3 regions of the [Bacillus] caldolyticus genome follow, and region 2 is predicted to be linked to each of the others. Evidence: a T-box and tRNA genes for the amino acid it is inferred to sense, from the RefSeq annotation. Region 2 holds a T-box; the other regions hold tRNA genes.
The links. A T-box is a leader RNA that pairs with one kind of tRNA and senses whether it is charged. The one in region 2 lies ahead of leuS (leucine--tRNA ligase), so its partner is inferred to be a tRNA-Leu.
Positions count from the first base shown of each region.

Region 1 (9,302 bases), 1.2 Mb from region 2:
CGGAATCGCTAGTAATCGCGGATCAGCATGCCGCGGTGAATACGTTCCCGGGCCTTGTACACACCGCCCGTCACACCACGAGAGCTTGCAACACCCGAAGTCGGTGCGGTAACCCTTACGGGAGCCAGCCGCCGAAGGTGGGGCAAGTGATTGGGGTGAAGTCGTAACAAGGTAGCCGTACCGGAAGGTGCGGCTGGATCACCTCCTTTCTAAGGACGAAGAAAAGCGGAAGCGCCGCGTTTGGCTCTCGAAGCCAAATGTTCTTCACCCGCAGGGGTGCTTGCACCCCGAGGGGGAAGGTTATTTGGCAGAAGAGAGCCAGGCGCTGGAGCTAGACATCAGTCGTTATTCAAAGCAAAACGCGCTTCTGTTTCGTTCAGTTTTGAAGGAATGAGAAATTCCTTCAGTTGCTTTGCGTCTGCGTCTACAAGTGAATTCAGAGAAGCTGGATTCCTCGACGCAAAGCTGCAAGGAAGCTGTTTCAACGTAGTTGCTTTGCATCTGTGCCTGCGTCTGCTAGCAGGTTCAGGGAAGCAAGATTCCTCGGCACAAGACTGCAGAGAAGCAAATTCAAGAAGCAGTCTCGTTCCTTGAAAACTAGATAACCGGAAAAGCGGAGGCGAGCGTTTCGCCGCGATGGGCAAATGTTCTTCGCCTGGAGGGATGTTCACATCCCGAAGGCGAAGGTTATTTGACCCCGAGCGGCGGCGAGCCGAAGCTAGACAGTAAGGAAGAAGCCGAGAGCGCAATAGGTTAAGCTGGAAAGGGCGCACGGTGGATGCCTTGGCACTAGGAGCCGATGAAGGACGGGGCAAACGCCGAAACGCTTCGGGGAGCTGTAAGCAAGCGTTGATCCGGAGATGTCCGAATGGGGGAACCCACTGTCCGTAATGGGGCAGTATCCATGCCTGAATCCATAGGGCATGGAGGGCACACCCGGGGAACTGAAACATCTTAGTACCCGGAGGAGAAGAAAGCAACCGCGATTCCCTGAGTAGCGGCGAGCGAAACGGGAACAGCCCAAACCAAGAGGCATGTCCTCTTGGGGTTGTAGGACCGCTCACGATGGGAGTGAGAAAGGGACGGGGTAGACGAACCGGTCTGGAACGGCCGGCCAGAGAAGGTGAGAGCCCTGTAGTCGAAACTTCGTTCCCTCCCGAGCGGATCCTGAGTACGGCGGGACACGAGGAATCCCGTCGGAAGCAGGGAGGACCATCTCCCAAGGCTAAATACTCCCTAGTGACCGATAGTGCACCAGTACCGTGAGGGAAAGGTGAAAAGCACCCCGGGAGGGGAGTGAAAGAGAACCTGAAACCGTGTGCCTACAAGTAGTCAGAGCCCGTTGATGGGTGATGGCGTGCCTTTTGTAGAATGAACCGGCGAGTGACGATGGCGTGCGAGGTTAAGCCGAAGAGGCGGAGCCGCAGCGAAAGCGAGTCTGAACAGGGCGTGTGAGTACGTCGTCGTCGACCCGAAACCAGGTGATCTACCCATGTCCAGGGTGAAGGCCGGGTAACACCGGCTGGAGGCCCGAACCCACGCACGTTGAAAAGTGCGGGGATGAGGTGTGGGTAGGGGTGAAATGCCAATCGAACTTGGAGATAGCTGGTTCTCCCCGAAATAGCTTTAGGGCTAGCCTCGGGTTTGAGAGTCTTGGAGGTAGAGCACTGATTGGGCTAGGGGCCCCAAACGGGTTACCGAACCCAGTCAAACTCCGAATGCCAATGACTTATGCCCGGGAGTCAGACTGCGAGTGATAAGATCCGTGGTCGAGAGGGGAACAGCCCAGACCGCCAGCTAAGGCCCCGAAGTGCACGTTCAGTGGAAAAGGATGTGGAGTTGCCGAGACAACCAGGATGTTGGCTTAGAAGCAGCCACCATTTAAAGAGTGCGTAATAGCTCACTGGTCGAGTGACTCTGCGCCGAAAATGTACCGGGGCTAAACGTGCCGCCGAAGCTGCGGGATGACCGTTGGTCATCGGTAGGGGAGCGTTCTAAGGGCAGAGAAGCCAGACCGGAAGGACTGGTGGAGCGCTTAGAAGTGAGAATGCCGGTATGAGTAGCGAAAACAGAGGTGAGAATCCTCTGCGCCGAAAGCCTAAGGGTTCCTGAGGAAGGTTCGTCCACTCAGGGTTAGTCGGGACCTAAGCCGAGGCCGAAAGGCGTAGGTGATGGACAACAGGTTGAGATTCCTGTACCACCTTCTTCCCGTTTGAGCGATGGGGGGACGCAGGAGGATAGGGCGAGCAGGCGGCTGGAAGAGCCTGTCCAAGCCGTGAGGCTGATCCGCAGGCAAATCCGCGGATCATAAGGCCAAGCGGTGACGGCGACGGAGTAATCCGGAAGTCCCCGATTTCACACTGCCAAGAAAAGCCTCTAGCGAGGGAAGAGGTGCCCGTACCGCAAACCGACACAGGTAGGCGAGGAGAGAATCCTAAGGCGCGCGGGAGAACTCTCGTTAAGGAACTCGGCAAAATGACCCCGTAACTTCGGGAGAAGGGGTGCTCTTTGGGGTGAAGAGCCCTGAAGAGCCGCAGTGAAAAGGCCCAAGCGACTGTTTATCAAAAACACAGGTCTCTGCGAAGCCGAAAGGCGACGTATAGGGGCTGACACCTGCCCGGTGCTGGAAGGTTAAGGGGAGCGCTTAGCGGAAGCGAAGGTGCGAACCGAAGCCCCAGTAAACGGCGGCCGTAACTATAACGGTCCTAAGGTAGCGAAATTCCTTGTCGGGTAAGTTCCGACCCGCACGAAAGGTGTAACGACTTGGGCGCTGTCTCAACGAGAGACCCGGTGAAATTATACTACCTGTGAAGATGCAGGTTACCCGCGACAGGACGGAAAGACCCCGTGGAGCTTTACTGCAGCCTGATATGGAATTTTGGTATCGCTTGTACAGGATAGGTGGGAGCCTGGGAAGCCGGAGCGCCAGCTTCGGTGGAGGCGACGGTGGGATACCACCCTGGCGGTATTGAAATTCTAACCCGCACCCCTTAGCGGGGTGGGAGACAGTGTCAGGTGGGCAGTTTGACTGGGGCGGTCGCCTCCCAAAAGGTAACGGAGGCGCCCAAAGGTTCCCTCAGAATGGTTGGAAATCATTCGGAGAGTGCAAAGGCACAAGGGAGCTTGACTGCGAGACGGACAGGTCGAGCAGGGACGAAAGTCGGGCTTAGTGATCCGGTGGTTCCGCATGGAAGGGCCATCGCTCAACGGATAAAAGCTACCCCGGGGATAACAGGCTGATCTCCCCCAAGAGTCCACATCGACGGGGAGGTTTGGCACCTCGATGTCGGCTCATCGCATCCTGGGGCTGTAGTCGGTCCCAAGGGTTGGGCTGTTCGCCCATTAAAGCGGTACGCGAGCTGGGTTCAGAACGTCGTGAGACAGTTCGGTCCCTATCCGTCGCGGGCGGAGGAAATTTGAGAGGAGCTGTCCTTAGTACGAGAGGACCGGGATGGACGCACCGCTGGTGTACCAGTTGTCCCGCCAGGGGCACCGCTGGGTAGCTATGTGCGGACGGGATAAGCGCTGAAAGCATCTAAGCGTGAAGCCCCCCTCAAGATGAGATTTCCCACCGCGCAAAGCGGGTAAGATCCCTCGAAGATGACGAGGTCGATAGGTCCGAGGTGGAAGCGTGGCGACACGTGGAGCTGACGGATACTAATCGATCGAGGGCTTAACCAAGAAAAGCGCAGGCGAGCGGCTTCTTCCTGAGCACGGTTATCTAGTTTTGAGGGAATGAAAAAGTCTTGACAACAGGTCAACTTTCCTTATAATAAGACTTGTCCATTGTTGCCTAGTGGCTATGGCGGAGGGGAAACACCCGTTCCCATCCCGAACACGGAAGTTAAGCCCTCCAGCGCCGATGGTAGTTGGGGCCAGCGCCCCTGCAAGAGTAGGTCGCTGCTAGGCAATTTCGTGGAGGATTAGCTCAGCTGGGAGAGCACTTGCCTTACAAGCAAGGGGTCGGCGGTTCGATCCCGTCATCCTCCACCATCTTAATATAAAAGCTGACTTACTTTCTCATCATCGCGGGGTGGAGCAACGAGCCTTTGCTTCATCGAATTCGCTTCGAGTTGCCTCGACGCATCGAGCGTCTTTGAATCAGCTTGTAGAGGAAGAGGCAACGAACAACAACACTAAAAGCATTGTGAAAATCAACTTACTTTCTCATCATCGCGGGGTGGAGCAGTCCGGTAGCTCGTCGGGCTCATAACCCGAAGGTCGCAGGTTCAAATCCTGCCCCCGCAACCAAAATTGGTCCCGTAGTGTAGTGGTTAACATGCCTGCCTGTCACGCAGGAGATCGCGGGTTCGAGTCCCGTCGGGACCGCCATTCTTTCAAAATTGTGAAAGATGAAAAATACGGCTCAGCAGCTCATTCGGTAGAGACGAGCATCCGCTTCATCGAATTCGCTTCGAGTTGCCTCGACGCATCGAGCGTCTTTGAATCAGCTTGTAGAGGAAGAGGCACAGAGCAATTCAACGAGCGAGTTAAAAAATAATATATGGCTCGGTAGCTCAGTCGGTAGAGCAAAGGACTGAAAATCCTTGTGTCGGCGGTTCGATTCCGTCCCGAGCCACCATTTTTATCATAGTTCCGAAAGAAGGTTCCCGCTTCATGCAAAGCTAAGTGGGAGTAGTTCACAGACATGTCAGATGTTCAAACCACCCCGGCTTAGTTCAATGGGTAGCGACGAACATTCGCATCGTCGAGTCTGTTGCGAGTTGCCTCGACGCACTCAGCTTCCTCGAATCAGCTTGCAGAGGAAGAGGCACAACTAGGCAGACAACATGAGTCACTAGCTAATTTTAAATGTGCCGGCTTAGCTCAATTGGTAGAGACGAGCATCGGCATCATCGAATTGGCTGCGAGTTGCCTCGACGCACTCAGCTTCCTCGAATCAGCTTGCAGAGGAAGAGGCACAACTAGGCAGACAACATGAGTCACTAGCTAATTTTAAATGTGCCGGCTTAGCTCAATTGGTAGAGACGAGCATCGGCATCATCGAATTGGCTGCGAGTTGCCTCGACGCACTCAGCTTCCTCGAATCAGCTTGCAGAGGAAGAGGCACAACTAGGCAGACAACATGAGTCACTAACTAATTTTAAATGTGCCGGCTTAGCTCAATTGGTAGAGCAACTGACTTGTAATCAGTAGGTTGCGGGTTCAAGTCCTGCAGCCGGCATTCTTATTCCTTAATAACCCCTTAAGCCATTAAGGCGGCAACCGCGAGCCATTAGCTCAGTAACGAGCGCTGCATCTTCGAGTTTGCTTCGAGTTGCCTCGACGCACTTGGCATCTTTGAATCGGCTGGGAGAGGAAGAGGCAGGTAGAGTGAAACGAAGCTGTAGAGTGTTATCCTAACCATGAGCCATTAGCTCAGTAGGTAGAGCATCTGACTTTTAATCAGAGGGTCGGAGGTTCGAGTCCTCCATGGCTCATCGTCTTGCGGAAGTAGTTCAGCGGTAGAACACCACCTTGCCAAGGTGGGGGTCGCGGGTTCGAGCCCCGTCTTCCGCTCCACTTCCGCCGGGGTGGCGGAATTGGCAGACGCACAGGACTTAAAATCCTGGGGTAGGTAACTACCGTGCCGGTTCGAGTCCGGCCCTCGGCACTTGTGCGCTCGTAGCTCAATTGGATAGAGCATCTGACTACGGATCAGAAGGTTAGGGGTTCGAATCCTCTCGAGCGCGTTTTGTCGGGAAGTAGCTCAGCTTGGTAGAGCACACGGTTCGGGTCCGTGAGGTCGCAGGTTCAAATCCTGTCTTCCCGATTTATCATGGGGCCTTAGCTCAGCTGGGAGAGCGCCTGCTTTGCAAGCAGGAGGTCATCGGTTCGATCCCGATAGGCTCCACCTTTTGACTTAAATTTGGCGGTGTAGCTCAGCTGGCTAGAGCGTACGGTTCATACCCGTGAGGTCGGGGGTTCGATCCCCTCCACCGCCACCATTATCGGACCTTTAGCTCAGCTGGTTAGAGCAGACGGCTCATAACCGTCCGGTCGTAGGTTCGAGTCCTACAAGGTCCACCATTATTATTGTTGCTTTTTTGGAGGAGTACCCAAGTGGTTGAAGGGGTCGGTCTTGAAAACCGAGAGGCGCCGCAAGGCGCGCGGGGGTTCGAATCCCTCCTCCTCCGCCATGCACTTTAAAATCGTGCCGGCTTAGCTCAATTGGTAGAGACGAGCATTCGCATCGTCGAATCTGCTGCGAGTTGTCCCGACGCATCCCACTTCTTTGAATAAGCTTGCAGAGGAAGGGACACCGAGCATTTGACTTCCTCGAATTAGCTGGGAGAGGAAGAGGCACAACTAGGCAGACAACATGAGTCACTAGCTAATTTTAAATATGCCGGCTTAGCTCAATTGGTAGAGACGAGCATCGGCATCATCGAATTGGCTGCGAGTTGCCTCGACGCACTCAGCTTCCTCGAATCAGCTTGCAGAGGAAGAGGCACAACCAGGCAGACAACATGAGTCACTAGCTAATTTTAAATATGCCGGCTTAGCTCAATTGGTAGAGCAACTGACTTGTAATCAGTAGGTTGCGGGTTCAAGTCCTGCAGCCGGCACCAGAACGAGGCGACTATGGCGAAGTGGTTAACGCACCAGATTGTGGCTCTGGCATGCGTGGGTTCGATTCCCACTAGTCGCCCTTTTCATTATATTCTATATTTGCGGGTGTAGTTTAGTGGTAAAACCTCAGCCACGAGCATCTGCATCATCGAATCTGCTTCGAGTTGCCCCGACGCATCTGGCTTCTGTGAATCAGCTGGTAGAGGAAGGGGCATGGAAGCAGCGTGGCGGATGTTCAACTAAATGATATGCGGGTGTAGTTTAGTGGTAAAACCTCAGCCACGAGCATCTGCATCATCGAATCTGCTTCGAGTTGCCCCGACGCATCTGGCTTCTGTGAATCAGCTGGTAGAGGAAGGGGCATGGAAGCAGCGTGGCGGATGTTCAACTAAATGATATGCGGGTGTAGTTTAGTGGTAAAACCTCAGCCTTCCAAGCTGATGTCGTGGGTTCGATTCCCATCACCCGCTTTTTATGGGCCTATAGCTCAGCTGGTCAGAGCGCACGCCTGATAAGCGTGAGGTCGGTGGTTCAAGTCCACTTAGGCCCATTATTTTCCATTGAATATTTTTGGGTCATTCGCTATAATAATGGGCGAACAATGCCCCATCGTTCCACAGCAAAATCGGAGCGACGAGCTTCACATCTTCGAATTCGCTGCGAGTTGCCTCGACGCATCTCGCTTCCTTGAATTAGCTGGCAGAGGAAGAGGCAACGAGCACATTTGGAAGATGTGCATAACATATAGTTATTCATCATTCCGCAATAGCTCAGCGGTAGAGCAACCGGCTGTTAACCGGTAGGTCGTAGGTTCGAATCCTACTTGCGGAGCCATTTCTTTGGAGAAGTACCCAAGTGGCTGAAGGGGACGGTTTGCTAAACCGTTAGGTCGCAGTTTTGCGGCGCGCGGGTTCAAATCCCGCCTTCTCCGCCATAATGGCCCGTTGGTCAAGTGGTTAAGACACCGCCCTTTCACGGCGGTAACACGGGTTCGAATCCCGTACGGGTCACTGGTTGCTGGCACCAGAGATTCTGGTGCCCTTTTGTACAATTTCTTTTGTCGATTTTTGCGTTTTTTTCTTGCGATGCGTGTGGAAGTCTGTTATAATATCTCTCGTTAGCTTTAAAATTACGTTATGATTGTTGGGGACAACGCAGTGTTTCGTTTCGTTAAAGAACGAGGCATTGCGTTTTTTTCTTTATCACCCTAAACCGAGAAGACCCCCACTTCCACGCGTGAGCGTAGGTGGGAGAGAGTTCAAGTAGGGAGGGAGTCCCCCGTTTCCAACAGCAGGAAAGTGGGGGGAAGATCAAATGAACAATTGGGCGTCGGCTTCGCCGCCATGAATTTGCACAAACATCGTTTGGATGGCTTGAAGCTGGCGCTTGGCGGTTTCTTCTGGCGTTGATGGGAGAAAGTAAACGATTTGCAAAGCGTTTTTCGTTTCTCTCGTCACGGCGGTCCGCTCCGAATCGACGATCGGACTGCCAAACGGCCCTCGTTCATCTTTGCTGACGAGTTTGTTGGCAAAGTTGACTGTGCGGCCGTTTAACGCGATGTATTCATCTTGTTCCGTGCCGATCGTGAGCGTCACTGTCCCGTTGATGCGGTCTAGATCATAGATGCCGAGCGGAATTTTATAATAGAGTGAAAAAAAGTTGTTTATGTCCGCCGCTGAATGGATAGGCGGAATGAAGCTTTTTTTCTGGATGCGTCGGTACAGGCTTTCACTTGACGGTCGATAGCGGCTTGGGTCCGTTCCGATTTGTTTGAAAGTACGGCGCCATTCGACCATCTCAGGGATGTCGGCAATCGACTTTTCCTGCAGCTCGATGTAAAGAGATTCTTGAAACAGCTCAAGCCTCCCCCTTAACATTTGCGGTGAATCGCTGACCTCGATATGATGATAGCGGATGACGCCGAATTTACCAGAAGGAAGGCGTTGCTTTAGTTGTTCTGATATCACGCATTTCATCTTGATCACCTCGGATTTCATTTTACCATATATGACGAAAGGAGGGAAAACGATGGATGTTATGGCATTAAAGCAGGAAGTCATTGAGTACAGTCGGTCAATCGGCATTGATAAAATCGGATTTGCGAGCGCTGATCCGTTTGTTGAATTAAAGGAACGGCTGCGCCGCCAGCAGGAGCTCGGCTATCAGTCCGGTTTTGAGGAACCAGATATTGAGAAACGGACGAATCCTTCATTGCTTCTTCCGGAAGCAAAATCGATTATTGCCATTGCTCTTGCCTATCCGTCTAAAATGAAAAATGCGCCGCGGGGGACAAAGACGGAACGGCGCGGCGTTTTTTGCCGCGCTTCATGGGGAAAGGACTACCACGATGTGTTGCGGGAACGTTTGCAGCAGCTCGAGGAGTTTTTGCTGGCCAAAGTGCCCCATGCCCGCGTTCGCTCGATGGTGGATACCGGAGAGCTCGCTGATCGGGCGGTGGCGGAACGAGCAGGGATCGGTTGGAGCGGCAAGAACTGCTCTATTATTACACCGGAGTTTGGATCGTATGTGTATTTGGGAGAAATGATTACGAATATTCCATTTCCCCCTGATGAACCGGTTGAAAACCGATGCGGCACGTGCACGAAATGCATTGATGCCTGCCCGACCGGGGCGCTTGTGCAAGGGGGGCAACTGAACGCACAGCGGTGCCTTTCCTTTTTAACGCAAACGAAAGGCTTTTTAGCCGACGAGTTTCGGGAGAAAATCGG
Region 1 is NZ_CP025074.1:1,443,673-1,452,974, reverse strand. It holds rRNA gene CWI35_RS07665 (16S ribosomal RNA) at 1-209, shown strand, start outside; rRNA gene CWI35_RS07660 (23S ribosomal RNA) at 752-3,681, shown strand; rRNA gene rrf (5S ribosomal RNA) at 3,793-3,909, shown strand; tRNA gene CWI35_RS07650 (tRNA-Val) at 3,918-3,993, shown strand; tRNA gene CWI35_RS07645 (tRNA-Met) at 4,175-4,251, shown strand; tRNA gene CWI35_RS07640 (tRNA-Asp) at 4,257-4,332, shown strand; tRNA gene CWI35_RS07635 (tRNA-Phe) at 4,507-4,582, shown strand; tRNA gene CWI35_RS07630 (tRNA-Thr) at 5,113-5,185, shown strand; tRNA gene CWI35_RS07625 (tRNA-Lys) at 5,369-5,441, shown strand; tRNA gene CWI35_RS07620 (tRNA-Gly) at 5,449-5,523, shown strand; tRNA gene CWI35_RS07615 (tRNA-Leu) at 5,529-5,614, shown strand; tRNA gene CWI35_RS07610 (tRNA-Arg) at 5,620-5,693, shown strand; tRNA gene CWI35_RS07605 (tRNA-Pro) at 5,700-5,773, shown strand; tRNA gene CWI35_RS07600 (tRNA-Ala) at 5,782-5,854, shown strand; tRNA gene CWI35_RS07595 (tRNA-Met) at 5,872-5,948, shown strand; tRNA gene CWI35_RS07590 (tRNA-Ile) at 5,954-6,030, shown strand; tRNA gene CWI35_RS07585 (tRNA-Ser) at 6,050-6,140, shown strand; tRNA gene CWI35_RS07580 (tRNA-Thr) at 6,497-6,572, shown strand; tRNA gene CWI35_RS07575 (tRNA-His) at 6,580-6,652, shown strand; tRNA gene CWI35_RS07570 (tRNA-Gly) at 6,973-7,043, shown strand; tRNA gene CWI35_RS07565 (tRNA-Ile) at 7,050-7,123, shown strand; tRNA gene CWI35_RS07560 (tRNA-Asn) at 7,333-7,407, shown strand; tRNA gene CWI35_RS07555 (tRNA-Ser) at 7,415-7,507, shown strand; tRNA gene CWI35_RS07550 (tRNA-Glu) at 7,512-7,583, shown strand; gene CWI35_RS07545 (B3/B4 domain-containing protein) at 7,884-8,549, opposite strand; gene queG (tRNA epoxyqueuosine(34) reductase QueG) at 8,602-9,302, shown strand, end outside.
Region 1: it has a tRNA-Leu gene. The T-box ahead of leuS (leucine--tRNA ligase) is inferred to sense a tRNA for this amino acid. The anticodon was not compared.

Region 2 (9,302 bases):
GCGAGCGTGTTGGGCGGAATTTTTTTGCCCGGCGGCACTAAACTGCCGGCGCCGATAAACGCGCCTTCCCCGATTTCCGCGCGGTCCAAAATGATTGAGCCCATGCCGATGAGCGCGTTTTTGCGAACGATGGCGCTGTGCAAAATGACTTGATGGCCGACCGTCACCCCGTCCTCAATGATAAGCGGATTGTTTGGACTTTGATGCAAAATTGAGTTATCTTGAATATTGACCCGGTTGCCAATCACCGTTGGCGCCACATCGCCGCGAATGACGGTATTGAACCAAATGCTTGTCTCTTCGCCGATCACGACATCGCCGGTGATCGTCACATAGTCGGCGATAAAGGCGGAGGCGGCAATTTGCGGCGTTTTGCCTTTGTATGGGTAAATCATGGGCGTTCGTTCCTTTCTGTTGCAAAATCGATCGTTCACCATGTATTGTACAACGCTGCGTCCAAATCGCCAACGAAAGCGAGCGCGCCTAATCGGGATTGGTGAAAAACGTTTCGTTTCGCCCGATGAGTGGTTGGGATCGGGGAAGAAGATCCGATTTCACAAAGCTTCTCAACGTGAGAAGAACCGTTGTTGAGCGGCTTTTTCACTCCGTCGCCAACCCTTTTATGGTTTGCCCCGGCCGCATTGATGGCAATACTGGAAGACGAGATCGCAAGCTGTTCAGACGCGAAACGATTTTGGTTGCCGATAAGATGGAAATGCTAGGAGACGAGACCATGGTGTTTGCACCTGAGGTGAGCCGATTGAACATTCCGAAAAACCCCATCGCCTTGATGAAAATGGTGTATCGTGACGTGCTTCCGCTTGTCCACCGCGAGCTTGCCTATTGGCGGCGCCAAGCCGAGCGCATTCCCGACCCGGAATTGCGGCGCCAGGCGCTCGCGAGCATCGCTTCGAAAACGTTCCATTGCGAAGGCGGCTCCATTTTGGCGCTCTTGGCCGGAGAAAACATGGAGGATTGCATCCGCTTTATCGTTGCTTACCAGACGATCAGCGATTATTTGGATAATTTGTGCGACCGCAGCACCTCGCTCGATCCGCTCGACTTTCGCGCCTTGCACGATTCGATGCCGGACGCTTTGACGATCGGAGCAGAGCCGTCGAACTATTACCGCCATCGCCGCGAACAGGAAGACGGCGGCTATTTGCCGGCGCTTGTCCGCACGTGCCAAGAGGTGCTCGAGACGGTGCGCCATTATGAGACGATCGCCCCATTTTTGCATGAATTGGCCGGATATTATTGCGACTTGCAAGTGCATAAACATGTTGAAGCGAGCGAGCGGGTGCCGCGGCTGGAGAAATGGTTCGCGCAATACAAAGACGCCTTGCCGCCGATGGAGTGGTATGAGTTTTCCGCCTGCTCCGGTTCGACGCTCGGCATTTTCTGCCTCGTCGCCTATGCGTTTGGCGAATCGCTGCCGCCGGAGATGGCGAGACAAGTGCGCGACGGTTATTTTCCGTACATTCAAGGACTGCACATTTTGCTCGACTATTTGATCGATCAGGAGGAAGACCGGGACGGCGGCGATTTAAACTTTTGCTTTTACTATCCGAATGAAACGGTGATGCTTGAGCGGCTTTGCCATTTCATCGAAGAGGCCGACCGCCATGTCGGCGCCCTTCCGCACGGCGAGTTTCACCGCCTTATTCACCGAGGGCTTCTTGGGTTGTATTTGTCGGATGCCAAGGTGAAAAAGCAGCGCGGGCTGCGCCGGCTGGCGCGCCGGCTCGTCCGCGCCGGCGGGGCGGCGTCGCAGTTTTTCTATTGGAACGGAAAAGCATACCGCTTTTGGCAGGAGCGGCAAAAACGGCTGTCCTTTTCATAAGGGCGGCCGTTTGCTTGTATTGGCAAAAGGGGCGGGATCCGATTGATTCAGGCGCCCTTATCCGCCCGGGTTTCGAGCGCGAGCAAAAACGGCGGGTTGTTTTGCCGATTGATGAATTCGTATTTCAAGGCATGGACGCGCCGTTGATCAAGAGAGCGGACGTAATCAAGGAGCGCGTCGCGTTCGCGCTTTCCTTCCGGATGGCCGTGGTAGACGACAAGAACGATGACGCCGCCCGGCTTCATGACGGAAAGCAACTGGCGGACCGCTTCGATCGTCGATTCCGGCTGGGTGACGATTTGCTTATTGCCGCCCGGCAAATAACCGAGGTTGAACACCGCGCCGGCGATGCGCCCGTGTACATCGGCGGGAAGCGCCTCAAGCAGTTCACTATGGCTTCGCTCGAACAACGTCGCCCGCCCGCATAGCCCATGTTTCGCGAGGCGGGCGGAAGCGGCGGTGATGGCCTCAGACTGAATGTCAAAGCCGAACACATGGCCGAAATCCCCGACGCGTTGGGCCAAATACACGGTGTCGTGCCCGTTGCCGACGGTCGCGTCGACGGCGATGTCGCCTTCGTTGACTGCTTGATCAAGCAAAAAGCGGGCAAACGGCAAAATGTTCATCAAAGCCATCGGTTGGCCCCTCCTTGTGATCGTTTCATCGTTTACGTTGGCAGGCGTGGCGTTGCGCCAAAGTGTCGGATGCCATCGCTTTTCCCCTAAACTTTCCATCCTCTGCGCCGGCGTGACAGAAAACCTTGAGCTGACCGACATTGATCGAGCTGAACGAAGATCCTCACGTCGGCATTGTAACAAAAACTTCATGGAAAATCGACCGCTGCCAATCATTGGCGTGATACGGCCGGCCTATGCGGCGCATAGTAAACATGAGGGAATATCACGAAACGAGGTGAGCGCATGGCGACAAGACAATCCGTTGAGGAATTTTTGCAGCGGTGTGAAGATGTGATCCGCTACGCGAAAGAGCAATATACGGAAGCGCAAAAGCAGGAGCATTACAACATCACCGAATACACCAACGCCCAGCAGATGCTCGAGCAGACGGTCATCGATTTAGCGCACTTGGCGCGAAGCTGCAACGCCCAGCAGCGCGAGCAGCTGCATCGGATGCGGCTCCAACTGGAGCAATTGCAAAACGACATGATTTTGCTTGACCGCTGAAACGAGGAGGAACACAACATGAAGCGACGCTTGAAACAAACGAATCCGGAACAAAAAACACGCAACGGCCAAAACAATAACGATCTTGAGCTTGGTCAAGACTTTGACCCGGTGAAGCTGGCGAAAAAGCAATACGAGGAAACGGGCGGCCAACCGATCCGCTCCAAGCAGCGGAACGGGTGACGACAAGCCAAAGGGGCGGAAGCCGCTCCAACTTGTTCTTCTTTTCGCGCAGGAGCCCCGCTTCAAAAGCCATTGTTTCCGTGGGGAGTTAGTTTGGCAAAAAAGTGGCGGACGCATCGGAACGCTCCGCCTTTTTGATTGCATTTTTTCCTGTTTTCCCCTACAATTATTTCGGAACTCAAAATAAAAGCCAGAAAAGGATGATGACCGATGCCCCGCGCTCTTTGGTGGCTGCTTGTCGGCATGGCGCTCAATGTGACAGGGGCGTCGTTTCTATGGCCGCTAAACACGATCTATTTGCACGAACAGCTCGGCCAGCCGCTCGCTGTCGCTGGTGTCGTGCTCATGCTCAACTCTGGGGGAAGCGTCATCGGCAGCTTGGCCGGCGGCTTTTTGTTTGACCGGATCGGCGGGTTTCGCGTTTTGTTGGCCGGAGCGATGTTGACGATAGCCGCGCTCGGCGGCTTAAGCGTTTGGCACGGTTGGCCGCATTATGCGGTGTTTTTGGCGTTTGTCGGCGTTGGCAGCGGCGTCGTCTTTCCGGCCGCGTCGGCGTACGCCGGGGCGATTTGGCCGGAAGGGGGGCGGCGGGCGTTCAACGCCTTGTATGTCGCGCAAAACATCGGCGTCGCCGTCGGGTCGGCGCTTGGCGGGCTTGTCGCTTCATATTCGTTCTCGCTCGTTTTTTTCGCCAATCTTTTGTTGTATGCCGCGTTTTTGTTTACGGTTGTGGCCGGGCTGCGCCGCGTTCCGCTCTTGCCGCCGCCGAGAAAGAAACGATCCGGAGAAGCGGAAAGAGCGCCATCCCGCTCCGCGGGCTGGGCGTTTGCCCTCCTTTGCGCCGGCTATGGACTGTGTTGGTTGAGCTATGTCCAATGGTCGACGACGATCGCCGCCTATACACGCGAGCTCGGGATACCAGTCGGGCAGTACAGCTTGCTTTGGACGATCAACGGAGCGTTGATCGTCTTGGCCCAGCCGCTGTTGTCAGCGGTCATCCGCCGCTTCATGCCGACGTTGAAGCGGCAAATCGTGATCGGTTTTTTTATTTTCGCCGTTTCGTTTGCCATGCTGTTGGGGGCGCATTCGTTTGCAGAGTTTGCCGCGTCCATGATTGTGCTCACGATCGCCGAGATGATCGTCTGGCCGGCGATTCCGGCCGCGGTGAACGAATGGGCGCCCCCGGGGAAAGCCGGGTTTTACCAAGGAATCGTCAACGGGACGGCCACGGCCGGACGGATGATCGGACCGGTCATCGGCGGCTCGGTCGCCGATCTGTTTGGAATGAAACTGCTCATCATGATGTTAGCATTGTTTGCCTTATTGGCGGTGCTGGCCGCGCTTTTGCATGATCGTCGGCTCCCGAAGCGGACGGAGAACGCGGATGAAAAAACCGCGGCTTCCGTATAGATTTCGGCTTGCAATTGATCGACAAATTTTTTAAAATAATAATAAATTTGTCATTCTGTCCACTCATCGGTCGATTCATGTGCGAATAAGGCGAATAACGGTGAAGAGGAGCAGTAGCGGGCCCGACGGACGGCAGAGAGTTGACGGATGGTGCGAGTCAACCGAAGTCGGCTCGTGAACTCGCCTCGGAGTTGCCGGCGTGAACGGTCATCGACAGCGCCGGCCGTCCATCCGCGTTAAGGAAGAAAGCGGGTGCGCCGTTTGGCGCGCCAAAAAGGGTGGTACCGCGGGAAGCGCGCCTCTCGTCCCTTTGCTGTGGGGATGGGGGGTTTTTTTGTACATATTTTCGTCAATGATGCAAGTAGAACTTGATAGGAGGAGTGCTGCGATGAGCTTCAACCACCGCGAAATTGAACAAAAATGGCAGGACTATTGGGAGAAAAACAAAACGTTCCGCACGCCCGATGATGATGACAAGCCGAAGTTTTACGTTCTCGACATGTTCCCGTATCCATCCGGCGCCGGCTTGCACGTCGGCCATCCAGAAGGATATACGGCGACCGATATTTTGGCGCGCATGAAGCGGATGCAAGGGTACAACGTCCTTCACCCGATGGGCTGGGACGCGTTCGGGCTGCCGGCCGAGCAATATGCGCTCGATACCGGCAACGACCCGGCGGAGTTTACGCAAAAAAACATCGACAATTTCCGCCGGCAAATCAAATCGCTTGGCTTTTCGTACGACTGGGACCGGGAGATCAATACGACCGACCCGAACTATTACAAATGGACGCAATGGATTTTCTTGAAGCTGTATGAAAAAGGGCTCGCCTACATGGATGAAGTGCCGGTCAACTGGTGTCCGGCGCTCGGCACGGTGCTGGCGAACGAAGAGGTGATCAACGGCCGGAGCGAGCGCGGCGGGCATCCGGTCATCCGCAAGCCGATGCGGCAATGGATGCTGAAAATCACCGCCTATGCCGACCGCTTGCTTGAAGATTTGGAAGAGCTCGACTGGCCGGAAAGCATTAAAGAGATGCAGCGCAACTGGATTGGCCGTTCGGAAGGAGCGGAAATCGAGTTTGCCGTCCACGGCCATGACGAAACATTCACCGTGTTCACGACGCGTCCGGATACGCTGTTTGGCGCGACGTACACCGTCTTGGCGCCGGAGCATCCGCTCGTTGAAAAAATCACGACGCCGGAGCAAAAGCCAGCCGTTGACGCCTACTTAAAGGAAATTCAAAGCAAAAGCGACCTTGAGCGCACCGATTTGGCGAAAGAAAAAACGGGCGTGTTCACCGGCGCGTACGCCATTCACCCGGTTACCGGCGATCGGCTTCCGATTTGGATCGCTGACTACGTCTTGATGAGCTACGGCACCGGAGCGATCATGGCCGTGCCGGCGCACGATGAGCGCGACTACGAGTTTGCGAAAAAATTCCACTTGCCGATGAAAGAAGTCGTCGCCGGCGGCGATATCGAAAAAGAACCGTACACCGGAGATGGCGAGCATATCAACTCCGAGTTTTTGAACGGGTTGAACAAGCAGGAAGCGATCGACAAAATGATCGCCTGGCTTGAGGAGCACGGCAAAGGGCGGAAAAAAGTGTCGTACCGGCTGCGCGACTGGCTGTTCAGCCGCCAGCGCTACTGGGGCGAGCCGATTCCGATCATCCATTGGGAAGACGGCACGATGACGCCGGTGCCGGAAGAGGAATTGCCGCTTGTGTTGCCGAAAACGGATGAAATCCGTCCGTCGGGAACGGGCGAGTCGCCGCTGGCCAACATCGAAGAATGGGTCAATGTTGTCGACCCGAAAACCGGGAAAAAAGGGCGGCGCGAAACGAACACGATGCCGCAATGGGCTGGAAGCTGCTGGTATTATTTGCGCTACATCGACCCGCACAACGACAAGCAGCTCGCCGATCCGGAAAAGCTGAAAAAGTGGCTGCCGGTCGATGTCTACATCGGCGGGGCGGAGCACGCGGTCCTGCATTTGCTTTATGCCCGCTTCTGGCATAAGTTTCTTTATGACCTTGGCATCGTGCCGACGAAAGAACCGTTCCAAAAGCTGTTCAACCAAGGGATGATTTTAGGCGAAAACAACGAAAAAATGAGCAAATCAAAAGGCAATGTCGTCAACCCGGACGACATCATCGAAAGCCATGGGGCCGACACCTTGCGGCTGTATGAAATGTTCATGGGGCCGCTTGAGGCGTCGATCGCTTGGTCGACGAAAGGGCTTGACGGGGCGCGGCGCTTCCTCGACCGCGTCTGGAGGCTCTTTGTCACCGAGAATGGCGAACTGAACCCGAACATTGTCGACGAACCGGCAAACGATACGCTCGAGCGCATCTATCACCAAACGGTGAAAAAAGTGACGGAAGACTACGAATCCTTGCGCTTTAACACCGCCATTTCGCAGCTTATGGTGTTCATCAACGAAGCGTACAAAGCGGAGCAAATGAAAAAAGAATACATGGAAGGCTTCGTCAAGCTCTTGTCGCCGGTCTGCCCGCACATCGGCGAGGAGCTGTGGCAAAAGCTTGGCCACACGGACACGATCGCCTATGAACCGTGGCCGACGTATGATGAAACGAAGCTTGTGGAAGACGTCGTGGAAATCGTCGTGCAAATCAACGGCAAAGTGCGGTCGCGCTTGCACGTGCCAGTTGACTTGCCAAAAGAAGCGCTCGAGGAGCGGGCGCTCGCCGATGAAAAAATCAAAGAGCAGCTTGAGGGCAAAACCGTGCGCAAAGTGATCGCCGTCCCCGGCAAGCTCGTCAATATCGTCGCCAACTGATGATGAGGGCGGGCTTCGGCCCGCTCCTGATCCACCAACGAAAGGGGTCGATCTGCCATGGAAGAGATCAAGGAAATCACGCCGGCTGAAGTGAAAGAAAAACTCGAACGCGGGGAAAAGCTGAACATTGTCGATGTGCGCGAAGACGAGGAAGTCGCCCTCGGCATGATCCCCGGCGCCAAACATATTAAAATGGGCGACATCCCCGATCGGCTTGAGGAATTCGACCGCAACGAAGAATATATTTTCGTCTGCCGCTCCGGACGGCGGAGCGAAAACGTCTGCCGCTACTTGCAAGAGCTTGGCTATCGCGTCCGCAACATGACGGGCGGCATGCTCGAGTGGGAAGGCGAAACAGTGCCGAAGCGATAAGCGCTTCCGGCTCAAAGAACAGGGCATGGCGGCGGGCCGTCATCCAAGTGATCCCGTTTTTGTCGAGACCAAAACGACGGAACGTGTCAGCGGATGGGAAATGGATCCATCCGAACGGCCCCGTTCAGTCAAGAGGCAGAGGAATGGCTGGCTGCCGCGGGCCTTTTCATGCGTCGGCGGCTTGCGCTTCCCCGGTCCGCTTGCGGGGTAGGAGCGAAAAAGCGTCCCAGCTTTTTGGGGCGCTTTTTCCATTTTGTTTTAGTACCAAAGTGTGATGCAAGAAAAAAAAGGAAAGGATATAATTTTCGGTAAAATCAGACACTTGTTCGAAGGAGGAGCTCTCTGTTGAAACTCGGCGACCGCTTGAAATTCGCCCGCTTGATGAAAGGCCTGACCCAAGAAGAAACGGCTGAAGGCATTATTTCGGTTTCTTATTTATCGAAAATTGAGAATAACCAAGTCATCCCGAGCCAAGAGGTGCTCGAATGGCTGTTTCGGCGGCTGGACATCCGGCCGGGTGGAAACGAAACAATGCCTTCATGGTTCGAATGGGTGATGTCGTGGTATAAGGCGATGACCAACCGTGATGTGCCTGCCGCGCGGGAACTGTATGAAACGGTCAAAGAACGATGCGAGCAGTCTGGGGATGCCGAAGCCATGATTTATTTTCAGCTGATGCGAATCCGGTATTGGCTGCTTCTTGGCGACAAAAAGGGGGCGGAAACGGCGGCGCAAAGCGTGCGGGACTGGTATGGGTCGTTGAGTGATGACATGCGCTATTATTATTGGAAGTTTTTTGGGCTTTTATATTATTGTCAAGAAAAATATGACGACGCCTTGCATTGTTATCAAAAGGCAGAAGAGTTGTTGAAGGGGGAATGGAAAACGAGCGGGGAGGAGGCCGATTTGGCTTACTTGTCGGCGCTTGCATGCAGCCGTCTGTGGAAATGGTTTCAATGCCTTCATTACGCCGAGCGCGCGCTGGCGCTCAGCCAGGCGGAATACGACTTGCGGCGGAGCGCCGAATGCCATGTGCTGCTGGCGATTTGCTACCGGCGCTGCGGGGAGATCGACAAAGCGGTCGACCATTGTCTGCTGGCCCAAAAGGCGGCGAGGATGGTGGATGATCGACGGCTTCTTGGGATTGTGGAACACAATCTCGGCCACTTGAAAGGAATGAAACGTCAATACCGCGAGGCGGTGCAACATTACGAGAACAGTTTGATCTATAAAGAGGACGCCCCGCTGGATGCTCGGCTCATCACGCTTTTGTCGCTCGTGCGCGTGCATTGCGATGCCAAGCATTATCGCAAAGCGTCGATGGCTGTCGAGGAAGGGTGGAAACAGCTCGAACAAGCCCCTAACGGCGCGTCCGAGCATTATGAGTATTATTTGCATTTTTCCATTTACCGGCTGCTTTTGAGTGCAGACGATGAACGGTTAGAGCGGCTGCTCAAACAGGAGGCGATTCCCTATTTCCAAAAAAAGAAGGAGTATGACGACG
Region 2 is NZ_CP025074.1:2,693,201-2,702,502, forward strand. It holds gene CWI35_RS14025 (gamma carbonic anhydrase) at 1-395, opposite strand, end outside; gene CWI35_RS14030 (tetraprenyl-beta-curcumene synthase family protein) at 734-1,843, shown strand; gene CWI35_RS14035 (tRNA 5-(aminomethyl)-2-thiouridylate-methyltransferase MnmM) at 1,891-2,478, opposite strand; gene CWI35_RS14040 (YtzC family protein) at 2,764-3,027, shown strand; gene CWI35_RS14045 (hypothetical protein) at 3,046-3,210, shown strand; gene CWI35_RS14050 (MDR family MFS transporter) at 3,421-4,620, shown strand; T-box leader at 4,712-4,933, shown strand; gene leuS (leucine--tRNA ligase) at 5,009-7,426, shown strand; gene CWI35_RS14060 (rhodanese-like domain-containing protein) at 7,484-7,798, shown strand; gene CWI35_RS14070 (helix-turn-helix domain-containing protein) at 8,144-9,302, shown strand, end outside.

Region 3 (9,302 bases), 930 kb from region 2:
AAACCGAACAGTTTGTCGCCGACACGCTGAAGCATGTGCAACGCGATATCTTTTATTTGATTGTCAATGAAGCAGGAGCGAGCGTCTACTCTGCTTCCGACCTTGCACGCGCTGAGTTTCCCGACCTGCAAGTCGAAGAGCGGAGCGCCGTCTCGATCGCCCGCCGCGTCCAAGACCCGCTCGCCGAGCTTGTCAAAATCGATCCAAAATCGGTCGGCGTCGGCCAATACCAGCACGATGTGTCGCAAAAAAAGCTTGCCGAGTCGCTTCGTTTCGTCGTCGAGACGGTCGTCAATCAAGTCGGTGTCAACGTCAACACTGCCTCCGTCTCCCTGCTTCAGTACGTGTCCGGGCTCACGAAAACCGTTGCAGAAAACATCGTCAAGCGTCGCGAAGAGCAAGGGAAATTCCGCAACCGCGAAGAGCTGAAAACGATTCCTCGGCTCGGAGCGAAAACGTACGAGCAGTGCATCGGTTTTTTGCGCATCGTTGATGGCGACGAACCGCTTGACCGCACGCCGATTCACCCCGAGCGGTACGCGGAAGTGAAGCAACTGTTGCGTAAGTTAGGATTTACGACCGCCGCCATTGGCAGTGATGAACTGCGCCAGGCGCTGCAAGCCATCGAAGTCGAGATGGTGGCTGCCGAGCTCGGCATCGGAGAACTGACGTTGCGCGACATCATTGACGCGTTGTGCCGCCCAGAGCGCGATCCGCGCGACGAGCTGCCCAAGCCGCTATTACGCAAAGATGTGTTGAAGATGGAAGATTTGAAGCCAGGCATGGAGCTGGAAGGAACCGTGCGCAACGTCGTTGACTTCGGCGCCTTTGTCGACATTGGGGTCAAACAGGACGGGCTCGTGCACATTTCCAAACTAAGCAAACAATACGTGCGCCATCCACTCGATGTCGTTTCGGTCGGCGACGTCGTCAAAGTATGGGTCGAGCATGTCGATGTGGCGAAGGGAAGAATATCGCTGTCGATGGTGCCGCCGAAAGAGTGAAATGGAGAAAGCACTGCCTTAGGAGCAGTGTTTTCTCCGATAAAAAAACCAGCATTGGTTCAACAGTTTAATTTGCTCACGGTTTTTCTCATAGTAGGCTCGTCTCATCTGATTTTTCAGCCATGTAGGCAAAATCAGTCACCTCCCTGACAGTGGAAAGGTAATATATATGTATGTAATGGTGAATTGTCCTGTGCCAAAAGATGAAGGAGAGACCCGCCATGGACCAAAAGCAGCTGCAAGCCCTTGTCGAACAAATTTCCATTCGCGTGTTCGGCAAGCCGTTTCGCCATACCGCTTTCTTCAACCCTCGTTTGCGCACCACCGGCGGGCGCTACATGTTGCAAACGCACAACATTGAGCTCAATAAAAAACATTACGAGCAGTTCGGCGAGGAAGAATTGATCGCCATCATCAAACACGAGCTTTGCCATTACCACTTGCACCTTGAGGGAAAAGGCTACCGCCACCGCGACCGCGACTTCCGCGAACTGCTGCAAAAAGTGGGGGCGCCTCGCTACTGCCGTCCGCTTATCCGAAATACAAAAGCGCCGAAAACGATCTACACATACATTTGCACGTCATGCGGCCTCACCTACCGCCGCAAAAGACGGATCAACATAGACCGTTATGTTTGCGGCCGCTGCCGAAGCAAGCTCAAACGATCCTAGGCTTCCATGACAGAAAAATTTGGTTGCCATCGGAAGGATGAAAATATCTCTATGTCGAATATTACAGTTTTACACATTTTGAAGCTCAGGTATTTTCAGAGTAGATGCAATTTGAAACTTTAACATTTGCAGCTTTTCCATAGCCTCGGCATTTGATCGACTGTCGGGCGACTGAACAACGCCGCTTTCAGACCCATGCATGGGTCTGTGAAGCGGGTGGCTGTTCGGTCTTCCGTCACGCCTTGGTGTTCGTCAGTCGAGAAAATAGACAAGCTGCCTTTTCGTCAAGAATTGTTAAACTATAATGTCCAGTCAACGCCAATAATCAAACAAAACATTTTGCGAAAAAAGGTTGACAATCAGGATGATCGTGTGCTAAATTATAAAAGCCGTCGCTAAACGGCGGAAAACAGCAGAGGAAGTTGCGGGAAAACGTATTGACAAACGACAAGTTGCTCAATATAATAAACAATGTCGATTGTCAAACATCATTCCGCAATAGCTCAGCGACGAGCCTCACATCTTCGAATTGGCTGCGAGTTGCCTCGACGCATCTCGCTTCCTTGAATTAGCTGGCAGAGGAAGAGGCAACGAGCACATCGTAAAGATATGCATGACATATAATTTTTTCATCATTCCGCAATAGCTCAGCGGTAGAGCAACCGGCTGTTAACCGGTAGGTCGTAGGTTCGAATCCTACTTGCGGAGCCATTTCTTTGGAGAAGTACCCAAGTGGCTGAAGGGGACGGTTTGCTAAACCGTTAGGTCGTGGCTTTACGGCGCGCGGGTTCAAATCCCGCCTTCTCCGCCACTCCAATACGTATATGCGTGGCCCGTTGGTCAAGTGGTTAAGACACCGCCCTTTCACGGCGGTAACACGGGTTCGAATCCCGTACGGGTCACTGAATAGCGCGGGGTGATCCCCGCGATTTGTGGTCCCGTAGTGTAGTGGTTAACATGCCTGCCTGTCACGCAGGAGATCGCGGGTTCGAGTCCCGTCGGGACCGCCATTGCACTAAATCGCTGGGCCATAGCCAAGCGGTAAGGCAACGGACTTTGACTCCGTGATGCGCTGGTTCGAATCCAGCTGGCCCAGCCATTTTTATGTGTTAAATACATGAGCCATTCGCTCAGTAACGAGCGCTACATCTTCGAGTTCGTTGCGAGTTGTCCCGACGCATCTTGCTTCCTTGAATATGCTTGTAGAGGAAGGGACATCGTTCACTGTGAGTGTATACCCAACCATGAGCCATTAGCTCAGTAACGAGCGCTGCATCTTCGAGTTTGCTTCGAGTTGCCTCGACGCACCTAGCTTCTTTGAATAGGCTGGCAGAGGAAGAGGCAGGTAGAGCTAGGTAGTACCTGGAGTGTATACCCAACCATGAGCCATTAGCTCAGTAGGTAGAGCATCTGACTTTTAATCAGAGGGTCGGAGGTTCGAGTCCTCCATGGCTCACCATATTAGCGGGTGTGGCGGAATTGGCAGACGCACCAGACTTAGGATCTGGCGCCTCACGGCGTGGGGGTTCAAGTCCCTCCACCCGCACTGATTAGTCAATATGCGGTCGTGGCGGAATGGCAGACGCGCTAGGTTGAGGGCCTAGTGGGGGCGACCCCGTGGAGGTTCAAGTCCTCTCGACCGCATTTTTTAGATAAACTATTGACAGCAACACAGCGAGTTGCTAAAATATAATCCGTCTCTTTGGTGCAATAATCTATTGCGCTCGTAGCTCAATTGGATAGAGCATCTGACTACGGATCAGAAGGTTAGGGGTTCGAATCCTCTCGAGCGCGCCATCATCGGGAAGTAGCTCAGCTTGGTAGAGCACATGGTTTGGGACCATGGGGTCGCAGGTTCAAATCCTGTCTTCCCGATTTTGTTAAACTAAATATTATGCGGGTGTAGTTTAGTGGTAAAACCTCAGCCACGAGCCTTCACTTCGCCGAATACGCTTCGAGTTGCCCCGACGCATCCAGCTTCTTTGAATCAGCTGGCAGAGGAAGGGGCATGAAAGATTGTGATGGGTGTTTCATCAAAAAATATGCGGGTGTAGTTTAGTGGTAAAACCTCAGCCTTCCAAGCTGATGTCGTGGGTTCGATTCCCATCACCCGCTCCATGAAGAGTCCATAGGATTATTTCGTTCCTTGAAAACTGAACGAAACGAAGCGCAACGAAAAGCGGAGGCCGCTTAGCGCCTTTGGTGCTGCGGCTGAAGCAAAAAGCCAATCAACTTTCTTTGGAGAGTTTGATCCTGGCTCAGGACGAACGCTGGCGGCGTGCCTAATACATGCAAGTCGAGCGGACCGGATCGGAGCTTGCTCTGATTTGGTCAGCGGCGGACGGGTGAGTAACACGTGGGCAACCTGCCCGCAAGACCGGGATAACTCCGGGAAACCGGAGCTAATACCGGATAACACCGAAGACCGCATGGTCTTTGGTTGAAAGGCGGCCTTTGGCTGTCACTTGCGGATGGGCCCGCGGCGCATTAGCTAGTTGGTGAGGTAACGGCTCACCAAGGCGACGATGCGTAGCCGGCCTGAGAGGGTGACCGGCCACACTGGGACTGAGACACGGCCCAGACTCCTACGGGAGGCAGCAGTAGGGAATCTTCCGCAATGGGCGAAAGCCTGACGGAGCGACGCCGCGTGAGCGAAGAAGGCCTTCGGGTCGTAAAGCTCTGTTGTGAGGGACGAAGGAGCGCCGTTCGAAGAGGGCGGCGCGGTGACGGTACCTCACGAGGAAGCCCCGGCTAACTACGTGCCAGCAGCCGCGGTAATACGTAGGGGGCGAGCGTTGTCCGGAATTATTGGGCGTAAAGCGCGCGCAGGCGGTCCCTTAAGTCTGATGTGAAAGCCCACGGCTCAACCGTGGAGGGTCATTGGAAACTGGGGGACTTGAGTGCAGGAGAGGAGAGCGGAATTCCACGTGTAGCGGTGAAATGCGTAGAGATGTGGAGGAACACCAGTGGCGAAGGCGGCTCTCTGGCCTGCAACTGACGCTGAGGCGCGAAAGCGTGGGGAGCAAACAGGATTAGATACCCTGGTAGTCCACGCCGTAAACGATGAGTGCTAAGTGTTAGAGGGGTCACACCCTTTAGTGCTGCAGCTAACGCGATAAGCACTCCGCCTGGGGAGTACGGCCGCAAGGCTGAAACTCAAAGGAATTGACGGGGGCCCGCACAAGCGGTGGAGCATGTGGTTTAATTCGAAGCAACGCGAAGAACCTTACCAGGTCTTGACATCCCCTGACAACCCAAGAGATTGGGCGTTCCCCCTTCGGGGGGACAGGGTGACAGGTGGTGCATGGTTGTCGTCAGCTCGTGTCGTGAGATGTTGGGTTAAGTCCCGCAACGAGCGCAACCCTCGCCTCTAGTTGCCAGCACGAAGGTGGGCACTCTAGAGGGACTGCCGGCGACAAGTCGGAGGAAGGTGGGGATGACGTCAAATCATCATGCCCCTTATGACCTGGGCTACACACGTGCTACAATGGGCGGTACAAAGGGCTGCGAACCCGCGAGGGGGAGCGAATCCCAAAAAGCCGCTCTCAGTTCGGATTGCAGGCTGCAACTCGCCTGCATGAAGCCGGAATCGCTAGTAATCGCGGATCAGCATGCCGCGGTGAATACGTTCCCGGGCCTTGTACACACCGCCCGTCACACCACGAGAGCTTGCAACACCCGAAGTCGGTGAGGTAACCCTTACGGGAGCCAGCCGCCGAAGGTGGGGCAAGTGATTGGGGTGAAGTCGTAACAAGGTAGCCGTACCGGAAGGTGCGGCTGGATCACCTCCTTTCTAAGGACGAAGAAAAGCGGAAGCGCCGCGTTTGGCTCTCGAAGCCAAATGTTCTTCACCCGCAGGGGTGCTTGCACCCCGAGGGGGAAGGTTATTTGGCAGAAGAGAGCCAGGCGCTGGAGCTAGACATCAGTCGTTATTCAAAGCAAAACGCGCTTCTGTTTCGTTCAGTTTTGAAGGAATGAGAAATTCCTTCAGTTGCTTTGCATCTGTGCCTGCGTCTGCTAGCAGGTTCAGGGAAGCAAGATTCCTCGGCACAAAGCCGCAAGGAAGTTTGTTCAAAGAAGTCGCTTTGCGTCTACAAACGGATTCGAGGAAGTGGGATTCCTCGATGCAAGACTGCAGAGAAGTGAATTCAAGAAGCAGTCTCGTTTGCGTCTGCGTCTACAAGTGGATTCGGAGAAGCCGAATTCCTCGGCGCAAACCAGCGAAGAAGCGAATTCAAAGGAGCTACTTTGCATCTGCGTCTTCTAGCAGATTCGAGGAAGCGGGATTCCTCGATGCAAGACTGCAGAGAAGCAAATTCAAGAAGCAGTCTCGTTTGCGTCTGCGTCTACAAGTGGATTCGGAGAAGCCGAATTCCTCGACGCAAACCAGCGAAGAAGCGAATTCAAAGGAGCTACTTCGTTCCTTGAAAACTAGATAACCGATAAAGCAAAGGAAGAAGCCGAGAGCGCAATAGGTTAAGCTGGAAAGGGCGCACGGTGGATGCCTTGGCACTAGGAGCCGATGAAGGACGGGGCAAACGCCGAAACGCTTCGGGGAGCTGTAAGCAAGCGTTGATCCGGAGATGTCCGAATGGGGGAACCCACTGTCCGTAATGGGGCAGTATCCATGCCTGAATCCATAGGGCATGGAGGGCACACCCGGGGAACTGAAACATCTTAGTACCCGGAGGAGAAGAAAGCAAATGCGATTCCCTAAGTAGCGGCGAGCGAAACGGGAACAGCCCAAACCAAGAGGCGTGCCTCTTGGGGTTGTAGGACCGCTCACGATGGGAGTGAGAAAGGAACGGGGTAGACGAACCGGTCTGGAACGGCCGGCCAGAGAAGGTGAGAGCCCTGTAGTCGAAACTTCGTTCCCTCCCGAGCGGATCCTGAGTACGGCGGGACACGAGGAATCCCGTCGGAAGCAGGGAGGACCATCTCCCAAGGCTAAATACTCCCTAGTGACCGATAGTGCACCAGTACCGTGAGGGAAAGGTGAAAAGCACCCCGGGAGGGGAGTGAAAGAGAACCTGAAACCGTGTGCCTACAAGTAGTCAGAGCCCGTTGATGGGTGATGGCGTGCCTTTTGTAGAATGAACCGGCGAGTGACGATGGCGTGCGAGGTTAAGCCGAAGAGGCGGAGCCGCAGCGAAAGCGAGTCTGAATAGGGCGTGAAGTACGTCGTCGTCGACCCGAAACCAGGTGATCTACCCATGTCCAGGGTGAAGGCCGGGTAACACCGGCTGGAGGCCCGAACCCACGCACGTTGAAAAGTGCGGGGATGAGGTGTGGGTAGGGGTGAAATGCCAATCGAACTTGGAGATAGCTGGTTCTCCCCGAAATAGCTTTAGGGCTAGCCTCGGGTTTAAGAGTGTTGGAGGTAGAGCACTGATTGGGCTAGGGGCCCTCAACGGGTTACCGAACCCAGTCAAACTCCGAATGCCAATGACTTATGCCCGGGAGTCAGACTGCGAGTGATAAGATCCGTGGTCGAGAGGGGAACAGCCCAGACCGCCAGCTAAGGCCCCGAAGTGCACGTTCAGTGGAAAAGGATGTGGAGTTGCCGAGACAACCAGGATGTTGGCTTAGAAGCAGCCACCATTTAAAGAGTGCGTAATAGCTCACTGGTCGAGTGACTCTGCGCCGAAAATGTACCGGGGCTAAACGTGCCGCCGAAGCTGCGGGATGACCGTTGGTCATCGGTAGGGGAGCGTTCTAAGGGCAGAGAAGCCAGACCGGAAGGACTGGTGGAGCGCTTAGAAGTGAGAATGCCGGTATGAGTAGCGAAAACAGAGGTGAGAATCCTCTGCGCCGAAAGCCTAAGGGTTCCTGAGGAAGGTTCGTCCGCTCAGGGTTAGTCGGGACCTAAGCCGAGGCCGAAAGGCGTAGGTGATGGACAACAGGTTGAGATTCCTGTACCACCTTCTTCCCGTTTGAGCGATGGGGGGACGCAGGAGGATAGGGCGAGCAGGCGGCTGGAAGAGCCTGTCCAAGCCGTGAGGCTGATCCGCAGGCAAATCCGCGGATCATAAGGCTAAGCGGTGACGGCGACGGAGTAATCCGGAAGTCCCCGATTTCACACTGCCAAGAAAAGCCTCTAGCGAGGGAAGAGGTGCCCGTACCGCAAACCGACACAGGTAGGCGAGGAGAGAATCCTAAGGCGCGCGGGAGAACTCTCGTTAAGGAACTCGGCAAAATGACCCCGTAACTTCGGGAGAAGGGGTGCTCTTTGGGGTGAAGAGCCCTGAAGAGCCGCAGTGAAAAGGCCCAAGCGACTGTTTATCAAAAACACAGGTCTCTGCGAAGCCGAAAGGCGACGTATAGGGGCTGACACCTGCCCGGTGCTGGAAGGTTAAGGGGAGCGCTTAGCGGAAGCGAAGGTGCGAACCGAAGCCCCAGTAAACGGCGGCCGTAACTATAACGGTCCTAAGGTAGCGAAATTCCTTGTCGGGTAAGTTCCGACCCGCACGAAAGGTGTAACGACTTGGGCGCTGTCTCAACGAGAGACCCGGTGAAATTATACTACCTGTGAAGATGCAGGTTACCCGCGACAGGACGGAAAGACCCCGTGGAGCTTTACTGCAGCCTGATATGGAATTTTGGTATCGCTTGTACAGGATAGGTGGGAGCCTGGGAAGCCGGAGCGCCAGCTTCGGTGGAGGCGGCGGTGGGATACCACCCTGGCGGTATTGAAATTCTAACCCGCACCCCTTAGCGGGGTGGGAGACAGTGTCAGGCGGGCAGTTTGACTGGGGCGGTCGCCTCCCAAAAGGTAACGGAGGCGCCCAAAGGTTCCCTCAGAATGGTTGGAAATCATTCGGAGAGTGCAAAGGCACAAGGGAGCTTGACTGCGAGACGGACAGGTCGAGCAGGGACGAAAGTCGGGCTTAGTGATCCGGTGGTTCCGCATGGAAGGGCCATCGCTCAACGGATAAAAGCTACCCCGGGGATAACAGGCTGATCTCCCCCAAGAGTCCACATCGACGGGGAGGTTTGGCACCTCGATGTCGGCTCATCGCATCCTGGGGCTGTAGTCGGTCCCAAGGGTTGGGCTGTTCGCCCATTAAAGCGGTACGCGAGCTGGGTTCAGAACGTCGTGAGACAGTTCGGTCCCTATCCGTCGCGGGCGGAGGAAATTTGAGAGGAGCTGTCCTTAGTACGAGAGGACCGGGATGGACGCACCGCTGGTGTACCAGTTGTCCCGCCAGGGGCACCGCTGGGTAGCTATGTGCGGACGGGATAAGCGCTGAAAGCATCTAAGCGTGAAGCCCCCCTCAAGATGAGATTTCCCACCGCGTTAGGCGGGTAAGATCCCTCGAAGATGACGAGGTCGATAGGTCCGAGGTGGAAGCGTGGCGACACGTGGAGCTGACGGATACTAATCGATCGAGGGCTTAACCAAGAAAAGCGCAGGCGAGCGGCTTCTTCCGACGGTTATCTAGTTTTGAAGGAATGAATTTCCTTCTTGACATTGTTTGTTTTTCAAGTATAATAAATGATGTCAAAATCCAACCGCTTGCCTAGTGGCTATGGCGGAGGGGAAACACCCGTTCCCATCCCGAACACGGAAGTTAAGCCCTCCAGCGCCGATGGTAGTTGGGGCCAGCGCCCCTGCAAGAGTAGGTCG
Region 3 is NZ_CP025074.1:1,762,425-1,771,726, reverse strand. It holds gene CWI35_RS09205 (Tex family protein) at 1-1,004, shown strand, start outside; gene cmpA (cortex morphogenetic protein CmpA) at 1,023-1,136, opposite strand; gene CWI35_RS09195 (SprT family protein) at 1,226-1,675, shown strand; tRNA gene CWI35_RS09190 (tRNA-Asn) at 2,312-2,386, shown strand; tRNA gene CWI35_RS09185 (tRNA-Ser) at 2,394-2,486, shown strand; tRNA gene CWI35_RS09180 (tRNA-Glu) at 2,506-2,577, shown strand; tRNA gene CWI35_RS09175 (tRNA-Asp) at 2,610-2,685, shown strand; tRNA gene CWI35_RS09170 (tRNA-Gln) at 2,700-2,774, shown strand; tRNA gene CWI35_RS09165 (tRNA-Lys) at 3,059-3,134, shown strand; tRNA gene CWI35_RS09160 (tRNA-Leu) at 3,140-3,221, shown strand; tRNA gene CWI35_RS09155 (tRNA-Leu) at 3,237-3,319, shown strand; tRNA gene CWI35_RS09150 (tRNA-Arg) at 3,396-3,472, shown strand; tRNA gene CWI35_RS09145 (tRNA-Pro) at 3,477-3,550, shown strand; tRNA gene CWI35_RS09140 (tRNA-Gly) at 3,720-3,793, shown strand; rRNA gene CWI35_RS09135 (16S ribosomal RNA) at 3,911-5,468, shown strand; rRNA gene CWI35_RS09130 (23S ribosomal RNA) at 6,150-9,077, shown strand; rRNA gene rrf (5S ribosomal RNA) at 9,195-9,302, shown strand, end outside.
Region 3: it has a tRNA-Leu gene. The T-box ahead of leuS (leucine--tRNA ligase) is inferred to sense a tRNA for this amino acid. The anticodon was not compared.